Desulfopila inferna: one gene and its partner. The protein of the gene in region 1 interacts with the protein of each later gene in a pairwise test. Links are inferred from orthologs where the notes say so. Each region holds a gene or a part of one and is shown on either strand. Other genes may lie near its edges.

What was found.
Region 2: the proteins of dnaB (region 1) and dnaA interact in binary tests that used the Escherichia coli proteins (3 or more experiments, as listed by UniProt). The link is inferred for Desulfopila inferna from one-to-one orthologs.

What each region holds. Positions count from the first base shown.
Region 1 is NZ_JAFFQE010000001.1:189,311-199,834, forward strand. The notes cover bases 7,691-10,524. They hold dnaB (replicative DNA helicase), read right to left. Parts: upstream 9,875-10,524; coding sequence 8,507-9,874; downstream 7,691-8,506. Other genes in these bases: leuS (leucine--tRNA ligase), read right to left, coding at 7,691-8,442; rplI (50S ribosomal protein L9), read right to left, coding at 10,026-10,481. Also shown: JWG88_RS00745 (KamA family radical SAM protein), read right to left, coding at 1-405; JWG88_RS00750 (NAD-dependent malic enzyme), read left to right, coding at 778-2,520; JWG88_RS00755 (bifunctional 5,10-methylenetetrahydrofolate dehydrogenase/5,10-methenyltetrahydrofolate cyclohydrolase), read left to right, coding at 2,999-3,886; tRNA dihydrouridine synthase DusB, read right to left, coding at 3,994-4,938; LPS assembly lipoprotein LptE, read right to left, coding at 5,307-5,828; more of leuS, read right to left, coding at 5,947-7,690. UniProt on the Escherichia coli protein: The main replicative DNA helicase, it participates in initiation and elongation during chromosome replication. Travels ahead of the DNA replisome, separating dsDNA into templates for DNA synthesis.
Region 2 is NZ_JAFFQE010000004.1:323,560-334,177, reverse strand. The notes cover bases 4,281-7,208. They hold dnaA (chromosomal replication initiator protein DnaA), read right to left. Parts: upstream 6,444-7,208; coding sequence 5,118-6,443; downstream 4,281-5,117. Other genes in these bases: JWG88_RS12360 (ComF family protein), read right to left, coding at 7,029-7,208; JWG88_RS12370 (hypothetical protein), read left to right, coding at 4,281-4,945. Outside these bases: JWG88_RS12390 (hypothetical protein), read right to left, coding at 1-405; molecular chaperone HtpG, read right to left, coding at 540-2,408; JWG88_RS12380 (hypothetical protein), read left to right, coding at 2,568-2,762; hemG (protoporphyrinogen oxidase), read left to right, coding at 2,764-4,167; more of JWG88_RS12370, read left to right, coding at 4,214-4,280; more of JWG88_RS12360, read right to left, coding at 7,209-7,769; JWG88_RS12355 (NAD-dependent epimerase/dehydratase family protein), read left to right, coding at 7,874-9,028; outer membrane protein assembly factor BamA, read left to right, coding at 9,327-10,618. UniProt on the Escherichia coli protein: Plays an essential in the initiation and regulation of chromosomal replication. Binds in an ATP-dependent fashion to the origin of replication (oriC) to initiate formation of the DNA replication initiation complex once per cell cycle.

The DNA of each region.
Region 1 (10,524 bases):
ATAACAGTCTTCAAGGGATTTGGCGGTAATCCGCATTTTTTCAGTTCCGACTTTTCTTTTGCGTGTACAGAATCGGCAATACATGGCGCATCGATTAGTCACCAGAAAAAGTGCTCTGTCCGGATATTTATGAACCAGGTTATTCACCGGGCTGAGATTGTCTTCATCAAGAGGATCCGATATACCCACAGTGTCCTGAATTTCCAGGATATTCGGAACTGCCTGACGGCTCAGTGGGGCTCCGTGCTTTTGAATCAATTCTAAAAAATATGGATTAATCCGCATTGGAAACGTTGCTATAACATCTTCTAATACGTTATTATCGCAATTTAAATGCTTTTGAAGATCGGCGAAAGTTGTTACACTTTGTCTGAGTATCTCTTGCCAGTTTTTCATGGAGGTCATTATGGTAGTGTACTTCTAGCTCAGCAGAGCTGGATATTTATCTTGGTGGTTGTAATTGAGCTGTTTGCTTTTTCTTTAAAGTACTTTCCGTTTTGCTGTTTTTAGTGGAAGACTTTTAGGAGCAATACACTAAAAAGTCAATGGACTCCTGAGCCAGCTTAACTTTTTGTAACTATTCAGCAAGAAGCTAAAAACCGGCAGTTTGCCCTGAACTATAACTGTTCAGCAGCGCTCCAGTTGTGCGCAGGTAAGCGCAGACTCCGAGCAGCCCGGAGAACTATAGTGTGCCTATGTTTTACGGGTTGATCGGGTGCAGATGGGATGCTGCTGAGGTTACCACTTTTTTATTGAATCGAGCATTGAGGATTATACATGGCGACTAATCAATACAGATTTAAATATGATGAATATGGAAATACCAGAGAAATCCTCGTCTACGACAGCGGTCCGTCCGTTCATGCGATAAGTTTTGTCAACAAGGGAACGGCGTTCAACCTCAAAGAGAGAAAAATGCTCGGTCTCGAGGGTGTTCTGCCGCCATCTGTTCGTGATCTCGACAGCCAGGTCGAGGCGACCAAAGGCAAGGTTGAGGCGCGGCAGGACGATGTCGAAAAATTTCGGTTTATTCGCGAACTTTTTGATAGAAATGTTACCCTTGCTCATGCGGTCATAGAAAGCGATATAGAAAAATATATCGGTATTATTTATACACCTACCGTTGAACTGGCTGTACAGCAGTATTCTTCGATGTTCCGAAAGGCCAACGGCATACATTTATACCCCGGTAATATTAATAATGCCGAGGACATCCTCAGGAGATATGCTCATCGGGATATCAGGATCGCTGTAGTCACAGATAATCAGGGAGTCCTCGGGGTTGGTGACCAGGGTGTCGGAGGAATTGCCATCTGTCTCGGCAAACTGATGCTCTACACTCAGGGTGCCGGAATAGCTCCCTGGCACTGTTTGCCGATATCGCTTGATGTCGGCACGAACAATGAATCGCTGCTGGCCGATAACGAATATTTAGGTTGGCGTCATGAGCGGCTCCAGGGGGAGGAATACCTCCAGTTTATCGGCAGGTTTGCCCGTGCATTCAGGAATGTTTTCCCCCATGCAATCTGTCAATGGGAGGATTTTACCAAGCAGAATGCCTTTTCCACCCGAGATGCTTTCAGTGATGAACTGATTTCCTTCAATGAAGATATTCAGGGGACGGGAGCTATCGTGCTGGCATCTATCCTGACGGCCATGAAAATAAAAAGAGAAAAACTTACCGATCAGATATTTCTGATTCATGGTGCCGGTACATGCGGAGTAGGTGTAGCCGAACAGCTCGAACTTGCTTTAATGGAAGAAGGCCTGTCTGCCGCCAAGGCCAAGGAGAGAATATTCGCCCTCGACTCAAAAGGCATAATCTATAAAGGGCGTCAATGTGAGCTGTATAAAAAGAGATATGCCAAGGATGTCAATCAATTCCCCTGGATAAGGGAAAAAAACCTTCATCTTGAAGATATAATCGCCAAATCCGGCGCCACAGTCCTGGTCGGCACCTCGGGGCAGGGAGGATGTGTCGGCTGCTTTACTCAGGAGGTGGTAGATGCAGTTGCCGGAAATACCTCCAGGCCCGTGATCCTGCCGCTCTCCAATCCTGAGTCTGTTATTGAAGCGCAGCCGCTGGATATCTATAAGTGGACAAATGGCAGGGCCATTGTCGCCACAGGCAGCCCATTTTCACCATTTCATATTGACGGGAAGGTGTATACCACCAGGCAGGCCAGCAATGTTCTGGTCTTTCCAGGCATAGGGTTAGGCATTCTGGCTTCCGGCGCAAAGGAAGTGCTTCCCCAATTTTTTACGGCTGCAGCCAGGGCGGTGTCCGATTGTGTAACACGAGACGAAATGGAAGAAGGCTGCCTTGTTCCCCGGCTTGCCGAGCTGAAAAATATTTCACTCAAAGTTGCACTTGCGGTGGCCATGAGTGCAGTAAGAGAAGGAGTAAGCAGACCTTGTGTATTTTCAGATTTCCAACATGAAAACGATGAGCAGCGAATGAAAAAGTTGATCCGCAAGATGCGCTGGGAACCAGACTATCTGCCGCTTGTTGCTATGTAATTCCGGATATCCGGTTTTTATGATAGTCTTGAATAGTTGCGGGTTTGATTGTTTGGCAGGAATTTATCCGTTGGCTTTGGTCAATTATTTATAATTCTTTGGCATTTTGTAGCAGGGCGTGGTATTTCAGCTGAATATAACTGTGCTGGAGGTACCGGCTTATCAGCAGAACCAATCTATTGATGGCATCATAAAAAGTCCCTGCACCCCAAGGGTATCCAAAGTACTTGCTTATCTCGGGTCTTCGCTACTTTCATCCAGCCATTCGGGGAACATAGCGAATTTTTGCACTATCATCATTTTAAAATATTTTTTTTTTGAAGAGATGGATTAACAATCATTCCAATAAATTGCCTTTTAAGCTATTATTTCGAGAGATTGTCCGGCAACCTGCGGACGGTATATAAGGGACTTAAACAGGGGTTCCAGACGAGAGGGAGAAACATTCAAGATAAGCTTTCAACAAGAGGTGAAAAAAATGACAGCTAAAATTATCAGCGGTACTGAAGTAGCTAAGCAAATCAGGGAAGAACTGAAAGTAGAAATCGCCGAATTAAAAGAAAAGCACAACATTATACCAGGTCTCGTGACCATCCTAGTAGGAGAAGATCCCGCTTCACAATCATATGTTGCTGCCAAGAACAAGACCGCGCATGCCATCGGTATCCATTCCGAACAGATAACTTTAGATGCCGACACACCTGAAGACGAGCTTCTCGAGCTTGTAAGAAAATATAATTCTGATGATTCATGTAACGGCATCCTGGTCCAGTTACCTTTGCCCAAGCATATCAATGAAGGGTTGATCCTCAACGAAATCAATCCGGATAAAGATGTAGACGGATTTCACCCGGTCAATATAGGGAGAATGGTACTGGGCGAGAAATGCTTTCTTCCCTGCACACCTCATGGTGTTCTCGAACTCCTGGCCAGAAGTGGTGTAGAGACCAGTGGTGCTGAGGTGGTGATCATCGGAAGAAGCAACATCGTCGGCAAACCTATGGCAAACCTGATGATGCAGAAAAGAGAATCAGGAAATGCCACCGTCACCGTCTGCCATACCAGAACAAAAGATATGGCGGCTCACTGCCGCCGGGCCGATATAATTATTGCCGCCGTCGGTGTTCCGAAAATGGTAACCGCGGATATGGTCAAAGATGGTGTGGCTATAATGGATGTAGGAGTGAACAGAATAGGCAAGACAGAATCAGGTAAAGCTATTCTTGCCGGAGATGTTGATTTCGACGCTGTTAAGGAAAAGGCCTCGGTCATCACGCCCGTACCTGGTGGTGTCGGACCTATGACGATTACCATGCTTATGAAAAATACTCTGCAGTCTGCCAAAATGGCGGCAGGACTGATTTGATCAGATAAATAAAATCGTCCTGCGTTCAGCCGAAAGCGGCAGTTTTGCAGGGCGATTTTCATTCCCCCTATCTTTCCGCAGGAGTTTTCTCAACTCCTGTAACTTCTTCACACCTGCTGGTTCGACGCAAGATCTTTCATCAAGGTATGGAGTTCAGTAAATGATGAGCTCTCATATATTTGTTTACGTATTTGGGCGCTTCCTTTCATATGCTTAACATACCGGCCTATGTGATTTTTTATGACGGCGAGCAGGCGCTCCACATCCAGGTGTTGCTGCATCAGCTCAAGATGGCGGCTCGCTCCCTTGAAAATATCGGCTGGTAGGCCAGGACGCCCGTCCTCAGAAAAAACCCAAGGGTTCCCTAATGCACCTCTGCCGATCATGACACCGTCGCAGCCTGAAGTCCGTAATCGTTCCCGTGCCTCCTGAAAACTGCCGATATCACCGTTGCCGATAACCGGAAGGGATATTGCCTTTTTTACCTGCGCAACACACTCCCAATCGGCAATACCGGTAAATCCCTGGCTCCAGGTGCGGCCATGAATTATTGCGGCAGCAGCACCGCATTCTTCAACCATTTTGGCGAAATCGACGCAGGATATCGAGTGGGCATTGATACCTTTGCGAAATTTGACCGTTACCGGAGCCTCGCTGTTTTTGACAACCTCTCTGATAATTTTCTCAGCCAGCTCGGGTGTAGACATTAAGGCGGCCCCCGCGCCTTTTTTGGTGACTTTTTTAACGGGGCACCCCATGTTGATATCGACAAGATCAGGAGAGAAGGAATTGAGAATCCCTGCAGCCTTGGCCATCATATAGACATCGGCACCAAAAAGCTGGAACGACACCGGCTTTTCTGCAGGAAAGGAGCTGAGCATCTGCAGCGTTTTTTTCTGCTGATAAGCCAGGCCATGACAGCTGATCATTTCCGAGACGCACATTCCTGCGCCGAATTCCCGGCATAATAGCCGGAATGGTAAATCGCTGTAGCCGGCAAGTGGAGCGAGGACAAAAGGCGAAGAGAGTTGGATGTTGGCGATACTGAGCATTATTTAAAAAGCAAGAAGAAAGGCGTTAATCTCGGACAAGGGTGCTTAAGTCAATTGCCGTAAGATCAGTGAACTCCTGACATCGATGGGTATTTAACCCGCAAAGATGATGGGGAGAGAGTTGGGCGAGGAACCTTTTAAACCATTATCCATTAGCCATTAACAATTAGGCAGGTTCAGGATAGCTGCCGTCAGCATCATGTTACTCCTGGCAAACCGCCATAAAAAATGTGAGGTTGTCTCTATGGGGCTGGGCTATTATCCTGTTTCGCCGCCGCTGGTTTAGTGCCTGACGAATTATTTTCCTGGTATTTTAAAAAGCAATTCGTCTAAAGGCACTTGTCAGGCACGGCTGGGTTTGGGTGGTGCTAAAGCGTGGGCAGTTTTGTCAAAGTTTGCAGATAAATATCCTGGGAGAGTTCGTCAATAATGGTTTCAAGGGCTTTTTCTTCACTGTCACGAGTGACTGAAGAATCTGCTGAAACCACATATTCTTCGGTGCGCAGCTGGTTTGGTTGCTGGAAGAGTATTTCCCCGGTCTCGATATCCTTGAGGATATATCTGACCCTAAGGAGAAGCTTGACCTCCTGAGTCGTGTTGTTTGCACCATAAGAGAGGCTCGGCAAGTCAATAGAGATAATTTCTCCGGCCAATATCAGATCCGCGGAGGACCTGTCTTTCACAATATTCAAGGAATCACTCTTCTGGAACCACTGCAGCAACGATTGATAAATTTCTGATTCGAGCTGAAGCTCACTGGTCCTGTTTTTCCAGGAGGTGATATAGATGGATTTATCAGGCCCGGTATAAACGTAAGGATTTCTATAACCACAGGATACCACAATCAAAAGCACGCCAATACATAAAAGAATAGAGATTTTGTTTTTCAATTGTAAACTCCGTTAAGTTGTGACAACTATGATCAAATTACCAGAAATCGGTTTCTTCGCCAAAGAATGACCGAATGGTTGAGCGGTAGCGCTTATCCCCAGACAAACCTATCTAAATCTAAATGACGATATTAACAAGTTTCTTCTTTACCACAATAATTTTTTTCACAGGTTTCTCGCCAAGAAAACGTCTGATCTTTTCATCTTCCATTGTCATTTCTTTAAGAGACTGGTCATCAATATCGGCCGGCACCTCCAGACGCGAACGGACCTTGCCGTTTACCTGCAGGACTATGGTCAGCATGTCTTCTTTGGCAGCTTCCTTATCGAATTCAGGCCAGGTTCTGCTTTCTATATCATCGCTATTTCCGCATATTTGCCACATTTCCGCGGTGAAATGGGGAACCATGGGAGAGAGCAGAAGCAGCAGAGTATCCACCGCCTCCTGGATAACTGCGTCCGGGACATCGGCATCTCCGCCCTCCGCGGTGAGGGAAGAAAGAGCGTTGAACAACTCCATAACCGCACTGATAGCAGTGTTAAAATGGAAGTTCGTCTCAATGTCATGGGTTACTTTACGAATAGTCTGGTGACATTTGCGATGCAGTTCCTGTCCTTTTCCAGATAGCTTCGGCAGAGTGCTTTTGCGATCATGCAGACTTGCCTTGTTGGCATCGATGAAACGAAAAACCCGGTTAAGAAAGCGTGAAGCGCCTTCAACACCCTGGGAAGACCACTCCAGATCCCTTTCCGGCGGAGCCGCAAAGAGACTGAACAACCGTACCGTATCGGCGCCATATTCAATAACGAGATCGTGCGGGTCAACCACATTCCCTTTTGATTTTGACATCTTGGCTCCATCCTTTATCACCATTCCCTGAGTGAGCAGGTTGGTAAAGGGCTCAGCTATATCCAGGTAACCGAGGTCCCTGAGAACCTTGGTGAAAAAACGGGAGTAGAGAAGGTGAAGGATAGCATGTTCCACGCCGCCGATGTACTGGTCAACTCCAAGCCAATATGATGCTTTTGCCTTGTTCAAAGGTCCATCAGTGTAGGAAGGGCAGGTGTATCTGGCAAAGTACCATGAGGATTCAACAAAGGTGTCCATGGTGTCGGTTTCCCGTCGTGCCGGGCCGGAACAGTTTGGACATGATGTTTCAATGAAGGAATTACGCTGGTGCAGGGGCTTACAACTGCCGTCCGAAGTTGGCGTGTCCTGAGGCAGTTTCACCGGCAAATCTTCCTGCGGTACCGGCTGTATCCCGCATTTGTCGCAATAAACCATGGGAATGGGTGCTCCCCAGAATCTCTGCCTTGAGATCCCCCAGTCTCTTAACCGATACGTCGTCTGAGCTGAACCAAAAGCATTTTCTCGGGCATAATCAATAATGGCCTTCTGGGCTTCGATACTTTCCATTGAGTCGAAGTGACCGGAATTTCTCAGCACGCCGGGAAGAATGGAGGCTTCCTCCATAGTTTCTCCATCTAAATCTCGGTTTTCCGGAATGACGACTGGACGGACTTCGAGATTATATTTCCTGGCAAATTCGAAGTCCCGCTGATCGTGGGCCGGTACCGCCATGACTGCACCTGTTCCATATTCCATAAGAACGAAGTTAGCGACATAAATAGGAATTTTTTCACCATTGAAAGGATTGATGCAATACCTTCCGGTAAATATACCTTCCTTGACCGGTTCTTCCTCATGGCTGCTGCGTTGCTTTTCGGTAATGATCCGGTTGGCAAATTCTGTAACTTCTTTTTCCCTGTCGGTGCCGGCAATCAAACTGTGCAGCAACGGGTGTTCAGGAGCAAGTGAAAGAAAGGTGACGCCGAATATTGTATCCGGCCGGGTTGTGAAAATTGCAATGGATGCGTCGGCGCCGTCAACTTTAAATTCACAATTTAATCCGGTGGATTTACCTATCCAGTTGCGCTGCATGGTGAGAACCTTTTCCGGCCATCCCGTCAATGAATCGAGATCGGCGAGCAGTTCTTCGGCAAAATCGGTGATCTTGAAGAACCAGCCTTTCATTTCACGGGGAAGAACGGCTTGATCACAGCGCCAGCAAACACCTTCCACTACCTGTTCATTGGCAAGAACCGTCTGGCAGGATTCGCACCAGTTCACCGTGGTGACCTTCTGGTAAACCAGTCCCTTGCGGTACATTTCCAAAAATAATACCTGTTCCCAGTGGTAGTATTTTTCATGGCAAGTGGCTATCTCTCTTTCCCAATCATATGAAAAACCGAGCTGTTTCAGCTGATTACGCATGTAGTCAATGTTTTGATACGTCCATTCCGCAGGGTGGGTGTTATTCTTGATGGCTGCATTCTCCGCAGGAAGGCCAAAGGCATCCCAACCCATGGGATGAAGAACGTTGTAGCCGCGCATGCGCTTGTATCTGGCGACGACATCCCCAATGGAATAGTTTCTGACGTGTCCCATATGAATACGACCGGAGGGATAGGGAAACATTTCCAGGACATAGTATTTTTCCTTGGTGGAATCTTCGGAAACACTATATGATTTTTCAACTTCCCATTTTTGCTGCCATTTCGCCTCAATGGCTTTAAAGTCGTACCATAAACTGTTTGTTGTATTTTCACCCATTGGAAGACTCTCAGTTGCGCTGTGTTGATAGTGGTATTGGTGATTCCTGAAAACAGTCGAATTATTAATGGTAATCGGAATCATCAAAGTTGCTCATGTTCTCGAACATTGTGAATTCTTTAATAAATGTTAACTTGGCCACACCGGTAGGTCCATTACGCTGCTTGCCGATGATGATTTCAGCCGTACCCATGTCCGGGTTATCCTCCGACTTGTTGTAAACCTCGTCGCGATAGATAAAACAGATGATGTCGGCATCCTGTTCGATAGCGCCCGACTCGCGAAGATCCGACATCATCGGCCGTTTGTCGGTTCGGCTTTCAAGCCCACGATTCAGCTGAGAGAGGGCGAGAACAGGCACATTATGTTCTTTGGCCAATGCCTTCAATGATCTGGAAATTTCACTAATTTCCTGGGTCCTGTTTTCGGTGCTGTTTCGTCCCCGCATAAGTTGAAGATAATCGACCAGTATCATGCCTATCGGATACTGTGAAGCAAGTCTGCGTACTTTTGACCGCATTTCCAAGACGGAGATCGCCGGAGTATCATCGATATAGAGCGGAGCCTCAGACAGCATGCCAACTGCGCGAGTCAGCTTGGGCCAATCTTCATCGTGAAGTTTGCCCGTGCGAATTCTCTGTGAATCTATTCTGCCGACAGAACTCAACAATCGCATGGTAAGTTGTTCCTTTGACATTTCCAGACTGAAAATCGCCACTCCTGTTTTTTCTACCAGAGCGGCATGTTGAGCGATATTCATGGCAAAGGCTGTTTTTCCCATGGATGGCCTTCCCGCCAGGATGATAAGATCGGAAGGCTGCAGTCCGGCGGTCATTTTATCAATTTCAAAATATCCGGTCGGTACCCCGGTAATGAGTTCCTTGCGTTTGAAGAGCTGTTCGATTTTTTCAAAGGCTGTCGGGATAATTTCTTTTAAAGGAGTGAAATTCTGCCCGCTTTTCTTCCCCGCAATATCAAAGATCGCCTGCTCGGCGTCATCGACAAGCTGGTCTATCTCACCCTGTTCGTCGTAACACCTGCCGGCAATTTCGGTATTAACTTCTATGAGTTTTCGTAAGACGGCTTTTTGTTTAATGATGTTGGCATATGATGAGATATTGGCTGTAACCGGCACAATAGAAGTGAGATTGGCCAGATATGCAGCACCGCCAACCTGATCAAGGGAATTTTGATCCTTGAGATAATTGGCCAGGGTAATGATGTCATGCGGGTCATTTTTTTCAAACAATGACATCATCGCATGGAAGATGATCCGATGCGCGGGAGAATAAAAATCATCAGGATGCAACACTTCAACAACATTGCCGAAAGCATTGTTTTTGAGCAGGATGGAGCCGAGGACGGATTGTTCAGCCTCAAGGTTCTGGGGGGGGACTCTGGACTGTGCTAATGAAGTTGACGGATTACTCATTGTCTTTTCTTTCTACACTGTTTTTTGAAAACACAAACACACCATAGAGAGCATTATCTCATATGGTGTGTAGAGGTCGAACGGGTCCGGACACCGGCAAAACTTCATGAAGCTGATCAATATCTCTGTTTGGCCGGATTTCAAATTACATTTACTCGTTAGTATCCTTGGCAGAAACTTTTATTTGAATATCTGCTGTTATCTCAAAACCAACTTTAATTGGAACAGTGGTGACGCCGACGGTTTTGATAGGATTGGGAAGAACAATTTGCCGTTTGTCGATATGTATGTTGTGCTCTGCAAGCTTTTCGCAGATATCGCCGCTGGTTACCGAGCCGAAAAGCCTCTCGTCCTCGCCGACGAGCTGTGTAATCTCAACAGAAATACCGGCAAGTTTCTTGGCGAGCGCCTCCGCTTCTTTACGCTCTTTTGCAAGACGCGCTTCAATGATTGCCCGATTTTTTTCAAAAAGGGCTTTGTTCTGAGCGTTGGCGATAACGGCCTTGCCTTTAGGCAGCAGGTAGTTCCGCCCAAAACCGGGCTTTACCTTTACTACATCGCCTTCCTGGCCAAGTGAATTAATAGTTTCTTTAAGAATGAGCTCCATTTTTTGACTCCCTCAATAGTACTGGAAAGAATAATCTATCGTA
Region 2 (10,618 bases), on another replicon or contig:
GGAATAGGTATCGGACCAATCAAATTCATCTGTCCCGAATTCCCTGAATTCACAGGATTGCACGATATCATTGCTCAGAACAATTAATATCCTCTCTTGGCCCTTGCCTTTGAAATAACCACCGGCCAGTGGGACTCTCTGAAGATCAGAGGTCATTTCCTCAATATAGATCCACTCTTCTTCGCCGCTCGGCAACCGCCGCTGAATATCAGGTTCACCGAGGTAGGTGAGAACGTCATTACGGGTTGAACTGCCGGCCTCGATAAGAACGGCATCGGAAGCCAGGTGACGCACGGGCTTGTTGTAGCATCCAGTGGTGAACAGCAAAAGTCCAAGGGTGAGGATAATTGCGAATCGCGGGACAAAAGGCATATCGTACTCCAGACGAGTTTTCATGAAATCCATATACTCCTCCAGCTCTATAAACTGAAGGACCTTCTTTTTCAACCTCTAAAAGCAAAAATGGGAGAGAACATTTCGCTCTCTCCCACTGTCTTCACCTCTTATCTGATTTTGCCGACTGAAATTTCCGCAGCCGCTTATGCCTTGGTGACACGTCCGAGGATTCTGTAGTTCCGCTCCACCATTTCAAGATGGTTGACGTAAAGACCGGCCTGGATCATGGCATTGTCATATATCTGTCCGGCCACCTCCCGAGCGAAATCCTCGTCTTCCTTAATGAGCGCGGCAAGACGCCTGATCAATGGATTGGCTGGATTAATTTCCAGATTCTTCTTACTCTTTTCTTCGGGAACGCCTTTCTCCCGGCGGCTCATGGCAATCACTCTCTCCATGGAGGAGCTCATGTGCCCGTCTGGATTGACGATCATTGCAGGGGAGTCCACCAGTCTCCTGGAGACAATGACATCGGCAACCTTATCTTCCAGGGCCTTCTTCAGCCAGCTCAACAGTGATTCTTTCTGTTCCTTGTCGAGGCTTGCTTCGTCTTCCGGCTTTTCCTCAGCATCTGCTTCCGTTCCTTTCGGCAGGGAAAGATCGGCCCGGTCGGCGGAGACCAGCTTTTTACCCTCAAACTCACCCAGATGACTCAAGACAAAGTCATCGATGGGCTCCATGGTGTAGAGGATTTCGATGTCGTTCTTGGTGAACATCTCGACATATGGCCCTGATTCGATTGCCGTTCTCGAAGGACCGTTAATATAATAAATCTCTTCCTGATCCGGGTTCATTCGCGCCAGATACTCGGCAAGCCCGATAGGTTTGCCCGCCTCGGATTTGGAAGATTCAAAACGAATGAGTCTGGACAGCTCCTTCTGGAATTCATAGTCGCTGGTGGCTCCTTCCTTGAAATAGATGCCGAAGGTATTCCAGAACTCAAGGTACTTTTCCGGATCCTTTTTGGCCTCCTCATCCATATATTTGAGGAAACGTTTGGTTATCACCTTACGCAGCTTGGAAACCAGGGCATTATCCTGCAGTGCCTGTCGGGAAATATTGAGCGGCAGATCCTCACTGTCGACTACCCCCTTGAGGAAGCGGAGCCATTCGGGCAGGATATTTTCGGAGTGCTGATCAATCAGAATCCGTTGGCAGTAGAGGTTCACGCCCGGATCGACACGGCCGAATCCCATTATTTCAAAATTTTCTTTGGGAACAAAGAGCAGGGCATTGATCGCCAGAGGTGCATCGGCTGAAAAATGGAGACGGTAAGTCGGTTCGTCAAAGGCATTGGCAATGAACTTGTAAAACTCGGTATACTCCTCCTCCTTGATCTCCGCTTTATTGCGCATCCACAAGGCTTGAACGGTGTTGACTACTTCTCCTTCGAGCTTAATGGGGAAAGAGACGAAGGCTGAGTATTGTTTGATAATCGATTCCACCCGCCATTTCTGGGCATATTCATGGGCATCCTCCTTCAACTCGACGATTATGCGCGTTCCCCTGTGAAGTCCTTCTTTCTCGGTGATGGTAAAGGTTCCCGAGCCATCCGATTCCCATTCATGCCCTTCGCTGCCGTCCCACGACCTGCTCTGCACCCTGACCTTGGCGCCCGCCATGAAGGCCGCATAAAAACCTACTCCGAACTGACCTATCAAGTTGATATCCTTCTTGGCGGCCTCGGCCAGTTCCAGCAGAAAAGTATTAGATCCCGAATGGGCGATTGTGCCCAGATTGGACTCGAGTTCAACCCGGCTCATGCCGATGCCGGTATCGGTAATAGTAAAAGTATGCGCCTTTTCATCAAGAGATATGTCTATCTCAAGAGGAACATGTGCATCAAAGACATCCTCCCTGGTAAGACTCTCATGGCGCATCTTTTCCAGGGCATCGGCACTGTTGGAAATGAGCTCCCGAATAAAGACATCACGTTCGGTATAGAGCGAGTTGATTACAATATCTAAGAGTTTTTTGGTTTCAGCCTGGAATTCATGTTGTGTTGTGGTCATCTATTTCACCTCAGCTTTTTTTCATACAGAAAGTTCCGGATTTTACACCCTTTCCATTGATTTTTTTCATCAAGTCGGCGAAAATGGTAAGCACATATCATCGTATGTCAAGTATACCTCGGATGTACAATCCTTTGCCGGCAGCCAGGAGATAAGGCTATGAAAATAAAGATATACGACAGAAATCATGGCCATCTCCGCACTCTCGAGCAGATCACTGCGGCAGCGGTCAAATCGACGAATACAAGAGGGGAGAAATACCCCGGCAAAAATCACAAACATCAATCCGGGCAGGTCGATGAACTGCGGCCGGGTCACCACCAAAATCGAGAAAGCCGATACATGATGAGCTGAAATGACGCATCACACCGATACTATAATAATAGGTGCCGGCCTTTCCGGCCTGACCGTGGCTCATAAGCTGCGCACCACCTGCTATGGGCACCGTTACGTTATTCTGGAAAAGTCGGAAAGCACCGGCGGTGTAATCCGTAGCCACCATGAAAATGGATTCACCGCTGAGATAGGACCTCACGGATTTCTGGATAACTGCAAAGAAAGCAGGGAAATTCTCGAGGAATGTGGACTGGCCGGCGAATCGGTAAAGGCGCCGCTGATAAACTTTGTCCGTTATGTCCTGCTCGATGGAGAATTACGGATGATCCCGCAGACACCCCTGAAGATTCTGCTGGCACCGCTGGTGCCGTGGAGTGCCAAACTCCGGGTGCTCGCCGAATTGTGGCAGGAACCGCTCGCCGGAGAGCCGACGGTGGCCAAATGGGTTAATCACCGTTTCGGAAAAGCCCTGCTGCCTTTTGCCGATGCGGTTTTCACCGGTACCTATGCAGGCGATATCGACAGGCTCACCATCGACAGTGTCATGCCCGCCATTCGCCATCTTGAGCAGGAACATGGTTCTGTCATTCGCGGAATGCTGGCAAAAGCCCGGAGCAGCAGGAAAAACAGGAAAAAGGAACCTGCTGGCTTCTCCATGCCCGCCATGACCAGCTTTCCAGAAGGCATGGCAAGGCTGCCGCAGAAACTGAGTCAATACCTCACCGAAGATGCCGATCTCTTCCTGAACTGTGAAGTTCAGTCCCTCTCAAGGCTTGATGGCGGCTGGCGGGTGGTCACCAGCCGCGGTCGATTCGAGGCGGACAACCTCGTTCTTGCCGTGCCGACAAATACCGCCATTTCTCTGCTCCGGGAGCTTGTTCCACCACCGCTTCCCGCAGTTGCCGAAGCGGATATCCTCACCGTGGTATTCGGCTACGGTCCGGGCTCCAGCCTGCCTCCGGGGTTCGGTTATCTCATTCCGGAACAGGAGCAGCGCTTCACCCTTGGCACGCTCTTCTCTTCCAACATGTTCCCGGGACGAGCTCCTGCCGGCCACATCCTCTTCGAGACGTTGGTCGGCGGACGCAGACATCCCGAACGGCTTACACTCAGCGACGAGGAGTTGATCCGCAGAGCCCTTGATGACGTCAGGGATATTCTACCGCTTCATGGCGAACCGGTTTACACCAAAGTTCTGCGGCCCTGGGGAAGCATTCCCCAGCTGGAGCAGCACTATCCTGAACTGCTCAGCTGGCGTAATCATCTCAGGGAACATTTTCCCGGTCTTTACATCTGCGGTTTCGGCTGGGAAGGCATCGGCCTCAACGATATGATGAAGCACGGAGTTCGTACAGCCGAGGCCATTGCCACGGGTGCCGGCGCTAAAAGTCAGGAAGCGGCTGTCAAGGGAGTATATTTTTGACGGTGTCGCAAACATAGAGCTAAAGACATGGTCTAAAGGAGTCTCCATGTATTTTCCAGATGATACTCTGGCCTACCTGCAGGGCGAAGAATACTCAAACACCCTGCGGACCCGGTTTATATTTGATGAAGAAGATCATAGCTACCGAACCCGGATTGATCTCCTCTGCGAAATGGTCGCGGGGAAGAAGGTCATTCATGTCGGCTGTGTCGATCATAATATCGAAACGGTGCGCCAGAGGATAAAACGCAGAAAATGGCTGCACAGCAGACTTTGTGAAAGCGCCCTGCGTTGTCACGGTATCGACACCCAGGAAGCCGGTATCCGCTACATTAAGGACAAACTCGGTTTTCAGGACACCTCCTGTACCGATATTTTCAGCGATCAGTTTGCCGGAATCACTAGAAGTGACAACTGGGATTATCTCCTGATTCCAGAAGTTCTCGAGCATATCGAGGCCCCCACTGCTTTTCTTCGCGCCATAGCGCGGAAATATAAAAACGACTTCACCAAACTCATCCTCACTGTTCACAATGGAGTCAGCCGAGACAACTACCTGCTTGCCAGAGACGGCTGCGAGACCATTAACAGCGACCATCGTTTCTGGTTTTCGCCCTATACAACAGCGAAGATGATAATTGCCTCCGGACTGGATTTAGAAAAGATCCTGATGTGCAGGCACGGAACCATCAACCGCCGCGCCCTGTGGAGAAATCGCTTCTTTCGCAAGCATCCCCTGCTCCGCAATGATATTCTCTGCATCGCATCGTTCCGCTGAGTTGAAAACTCTGAATCGATAATAAACTGTATCGCCTGCTACTGGAAAAGTACCGCCCTAAAAAGAATTGAAAGAGAGCACAAAAACAATTTACTAACCCAGTTGAGTTGGAAAGGAACCTTTAGACAGATTATTTTCTCGCAAAATACAAGAAAAAAACCTGTAAGGGTATTTAAAGGGTCTTTAACTTCTTACTGAGAAGATTTATCTGCTCCCCTACGGAGATATTCCTGTTGGTCAGGCCGGTAACCACTTTTATGGAGTGGAGGACCGTGGAATGATCCCGGTTGAACTCTTTGCCGATTTCATTGAGAGAATTCTCGGTATGTTTGCGGCAAAGATACATGGCCACCTGACGGGGAAAGGTCAGCGCTTTTTTTCTGGAGCGGGACTGTAGTTCGTCACAGCTTACCTTATACTGTTTGCAGATGAATTCCCTGATCAGGGCGGGGGAGAGGGATTTGGGCAAGCCCACAAGCGCGGCGATAACCTGTTCGACCAGGGACATATCGACCACGCCTTCCTGTAAATGTGCCTTGGCCCGAATGCCGACTATTGCCGATTCAACCTGGCGGATATCTCCCTTGATATGTTGGGCCAGATAATCAATGTGTTCCTCTTCCAGCTTCAGATTATGCTGTTGTGCCTTATTCTTGACGATTCTGGTCCGAGTCGATATATCCGGAGGCTGGATGGCGGTCACCAGACCTGCAGCCATTCGTGAACGGAACTCCTCATCGATGCCGATAAGATCACGGGGCGGCCGGTTTGCGGTGAAGACGATCCTCTTGCCGCACTTGATCAGGGAGTCCAATAATTCATTGAGCTCCTCCTGGGTCTTCTTTTTACCGGTCAGGGAATGAACATCCTCCACCAGAAGAATATCGCATTGCTCGTGATATTTCTGTTTGAAGCTGTCCATGGTATTGGCCTTGATATTGTTCACCATCTCATAGGAAAATTGTTGCGCCGTGAGATAATGCAGCCTCGTCATTGGCGCCTCGGCCAGGATCTGATGGGCTACGGCATGTGTCAAATGGCTCTTTCCCAGTCCCGTGGAACTGTTAATATACAGGCAGGGCCCAATGGAATCATCGGCCAGGGTAATCGATCGACAGGCAGACTGTGCTAAAATGTTGCTCTCTCCCACCATAAATTCGGCGAAGGTGTAGCGGGGATGCAGGGCTCGCACCGAGGAGGAGTTGCGAGGTACGTTGGGCAGACGCAACTGCGCACTTTTGCCGCCAGCCGGAGCCTGTGCAGCCCCCCGTCCCAATGTCAGGATCACTTCCCTTCTTTGGGGGTCGACATCGCTCAGCTTTGCCTGAATGATTTCCAGATAATTTCTTGCTACATAGGCGCTGAAAAAGCGATCGGGACAGCACAGGGAAATTTTATCCTCCTGAAGCCCTGAACACTCAAGCGGATCTATCCAGAGACTATAGACGCTCTCACTTAATTCATCCCGCAATATTTCCTTCGCCTTTTGCCATACCATGTGCATGCCCCCGACTCTAAAATAGAGAGTGCCCCCTCAATAGCCCAGAGGATTATTCTCCGGACCTTACCTATCGTATTTCTCGTAAATATTCTAAGGAAACTGCCTAGCCGGAGGCCATACGCTCTTCTCTCTTCTCTCCTAACCCGGTTGAGTCGGGTTATCAATGGCTGGCTAGCGATTATATGTACGTTGATAAACTCCATTTTAAGATTTTCGTCAAAGACGATATCCTGATATTTTTCAAGATTCAGCTCATTACCCGGTGAGGCCTTCCAAATAAGCAAGGCTCGGTCTTTCCATCATCCCACCCTCTGCAAAGCCCACAAAAACATAGTCCTAACATTTTTTTAACTAAAATGTATTATTTCATGCTCTTAAACAGTTTATCAACAGGTTATTAACAAATTAAGCTTTTCGTTTATCTCAAATTTATTGAATATTTTTACATATAATTCTATTTATCTCCACTTTACTCAAAAATATGTCTTGAAACCTGCATAAATAAAGGCTTTCGGTATAGATTTGCTTTTCTCATTTTTTAGTTTTATTTTTTTTACCAGCATGATCCAGCCTCCGTTTTTTTTATCTAAATTCTCTTACCCTGGCAAACGTCAGTACCCTAACCTCAGATGCGCCGGCCCTCATCAAAGTAGCCGCACATTCCGACACGGTCGTACCTGTTGTATAGACGTCATCGACAAGACATATCTTCTTATTTATAATTATTTCAGAATGTTCTACGGAAAAAGCCGACCTTAGATTTTGCTTTCTGCCGATCGCGTCAAGTTCAGTTTGCGAACGGGTGTGATGTCTTTTGCGGAGTATCTGGGGAAAAATACAGTCGTTTCTCCCCGGGAACAACAGCTTGGCGAGAAACAGCGCCTGATTGAAGCCCCTCCTTTTCAGTCGCTGCCTGTGGAGAGGAACCGGCAGAAATATTTCGCACGAATCAAAAGCCGAAAAATCAAAGCTTCGCGCGATTTTCAGCAACGGATCGGCAGCAGCCGTGTCGTAGGAGTATTTAAGGTTATGCAGAAGCGAGCGCACCGGTTCTTCATAATAAATAATCCCTCTGGCCATGGAATATGGGGGCCTGTGACGCAAACAGCATTCACAAATATGATTTTCCGGCTGAGAGGTTATAAAATTCCCTCCGCAGATCCGGCAGATCGGTGCGACGATATAGAGGACACCGGCCAGGCATTCACAACATAGCCCTTCGGATATGGAGATTGCCCTGGCCCCGCAGCAATAGCAGCGCGGCGGGAAGAGTAACTCTACCAGAGCTTTTATCCATTTCTTGAGTTGTCTCTTGCCCGTCATTATTCTAACGTGGTATATTAAAAATTAACGCAGCACCTCTGCCTCTCCGAGATCGGGGCAGGATATTGTGAATTACCAAATACAACCCGGTCAAATACGTTTTCATGAATACTCCAAATCCCGGCAGAAAAAAATTAGGCGTTCTCATCGGCGGCTCCGGTCTTATCGGCGGTACGCTGGTCCACTATTTCAAAACCAAAATGCCTCAAGCCGTAGAAATCAGGGCACCAAGCAGCAAGAAACTCTCCATCAGGTCAGAAGAGGATATTCGCTCGTACATAGATGAAGTACAGCCCGATTTTCTCATCAACACAGCTATAACCAATTTGAATTCCAACAGCCGACTGGCTCTGGAGGTCAATTATCTTGGAGCCCTCAATCTGGCTAAGGCGGCGGCAGCACAGCAGATACCCTATATACATATCACTACGGCGGCTGTATTGCCATATGGAGATAACCTCAAGGAACATGATACCTTGCCGATAACGGCGGATTTGAATAATTACGCCAAATCGAAACTTCTGGCGGAAAAATCGCTGCACCATCTGCAAAAAACTGCGGGGCTCGATTACTCTTCCCTGCGGCTGGCCATAGTCTATGGCGACCACGATCATAAGATCCAGGGTTTTCACCGGCTTTTTTTCAGCATAGTCGAACAGTCAATGCCCTTTCTCTTTACCTCCAGAGGAGTGCAGCACTCTTACTCCAACTGCCGCAAGATTCCCTACTTTGTACACCATATGCTGGAGAACAGGGAAGAATTTTCCGGACAAACCTATAATTTTGTCGACCAGGACCCGGTCGAACTCGCCAAACTCATTCTGACCATCAAGAAATCCCTGCAGCTGAAATCGCCCAAGGAAATATATTTGCCTTATAAAGTGACACGATCGAGTAAGAAACTGCTCTCTATCCTTTTGCGCTTCTTTGCCAAAGCGGGCCTTGTTGCCAGAATGCCCCAGGAGCTCATGTTTCTAGAGAGTTTTTACAGGAATCAGACTCTTTCTTCTGAAAAACTGCGCAGCTCCAGTTTTGTCGATCCCTACCCATCGGAAACGATTTTCTCTCTTTTACCTGATCTCACCTCCTATTATCTGACACGCTGGAGTGAACAAAATCTTATCCAGGGATATCGCGACGAGCTTTGCCACAACCGGGATTATGACTGCGTCTTCCGCGAAACCCCCTCCCAACTGCTCGATATGATTCATTGCCGTTCCGAAGACACATCCCATACGGTTGCTACGCCGGAAGAATAATCAGCGGCCTTCGTTCTTGCCTTAGGAATGTAAAAACACTCAAGCCCCGGATAACTCCGACTCACAACAGGTAATATTCCCTTACTGTCCTCTTTTGCGTAGTGTTTTGATCTTCGTGCTGTTTTTCGCAGTTACTTCCTTTTCATTTTTGTTCAAACATGTCATAATGGCTGTTATTTTCAGCAGCCGAAACGGTTATCTTATATATAAACAGTAATTTAAACTACATTACACGGCGATCGGCTTTACCGTACCACGAGAAGCAGATCTTTGCTTTGTAACGCAAAGGAATTACCAGATGCAATTATTGAAGAAAAATTTAATTTTACCGCACCGGGAATTTCTCGCTTCGGCTCTTCTCCTCCTCGGTCTGCTGATTGCTTCATCCACCGTGTGGGCGGCGCAACCGCAGAAGACATTGTTTCTCCCATTCAAAGTCACTTCTCTGTCTCAAAGCATAACCCCAGCCGAGGCCGATAGAGCTTTGTCAAAGATCCTTGCCGAGAAAGGGTATTCTTTTCTCGAGAGAGAGAGGGCTGAATCGTTACTCGACTATGGAGCCGAATGGCCGCCTGATACTCAAACACTCGGAGAGATTGATTCCTTCAAAAACTATGACATTCTGGTAGCCGGCAGTATCACGGAAATAGCCGGAAATATCAGTCTGGACGCCAGGCTGGTCGACCTGCTTTCTCCAGTTGAATCGAAATATTTCTCCTTCCAGGGAGACAGTAAGCAGATAAATGCACTGTATAATGATCTGATCAGGGAAACTACGGCATTTACCTCCAGGGATGAGGTTATCGCTTCCATAGCTCCGCTGGGAAATGAAAAAATCGACTCCGGCGCCATCCTGAAAAATATTTCGACCCAGCCGGGTGATCCATACGATCCTGCCGCCCTCAGGGAGGATCTAAAGTCTATTTTCAGAATGGGATACTTCGATGATGTTCAAATTGAAGTGAGTCAGCAGCAGGATGGCAAGGCCGTGGTTTTCAGAATCGATGAGAAACCGGTGATCAGCTCCATTATTTTCGAAGGAATCGAGGAGCAAAAGGAAGAAAATGTCAAAGAAGTGGTAACCACCAGAGAACAGTCCATCCTCAACCCAACTCAATTGAACAGAGACAGTGAAGCCATTCAGCTTCTCTATAAATCAAAGGGGTTCTATAATACCGAGGTTACTCCCGAAGTAAGTCAGCCTACACAGGACACCGCCGAGGTCCGTTTTGTCATAGATGAAGGAGAGAAAATCTATATCAGGGAAATTTCCTTTGAAGGCAATACCACCTTCGACGACGATGAGCTCGAAGATGAGATAGAAACCAGTACCAAAGGCTGGTTTTCCTGGATTACCGAATCGGGTCTGCTCGACTACGATAAACTTAACCAGGATGCAGGCAGAATTTTAAATTTTTACGGCAACCATGGTTTTCTCGAGGCTAAAATCGGCGACCCCATCGTCAATCAGGAAGAAGAATGGCTGTATATCACCTTTGTCATTGAGGAGGGCACCCGTTTCAGGGTCGGCGAGGTAAATCTGGAAGGTGACACCATCGCTGACAGGGAAAAACTGCTCGCCATGCTCGA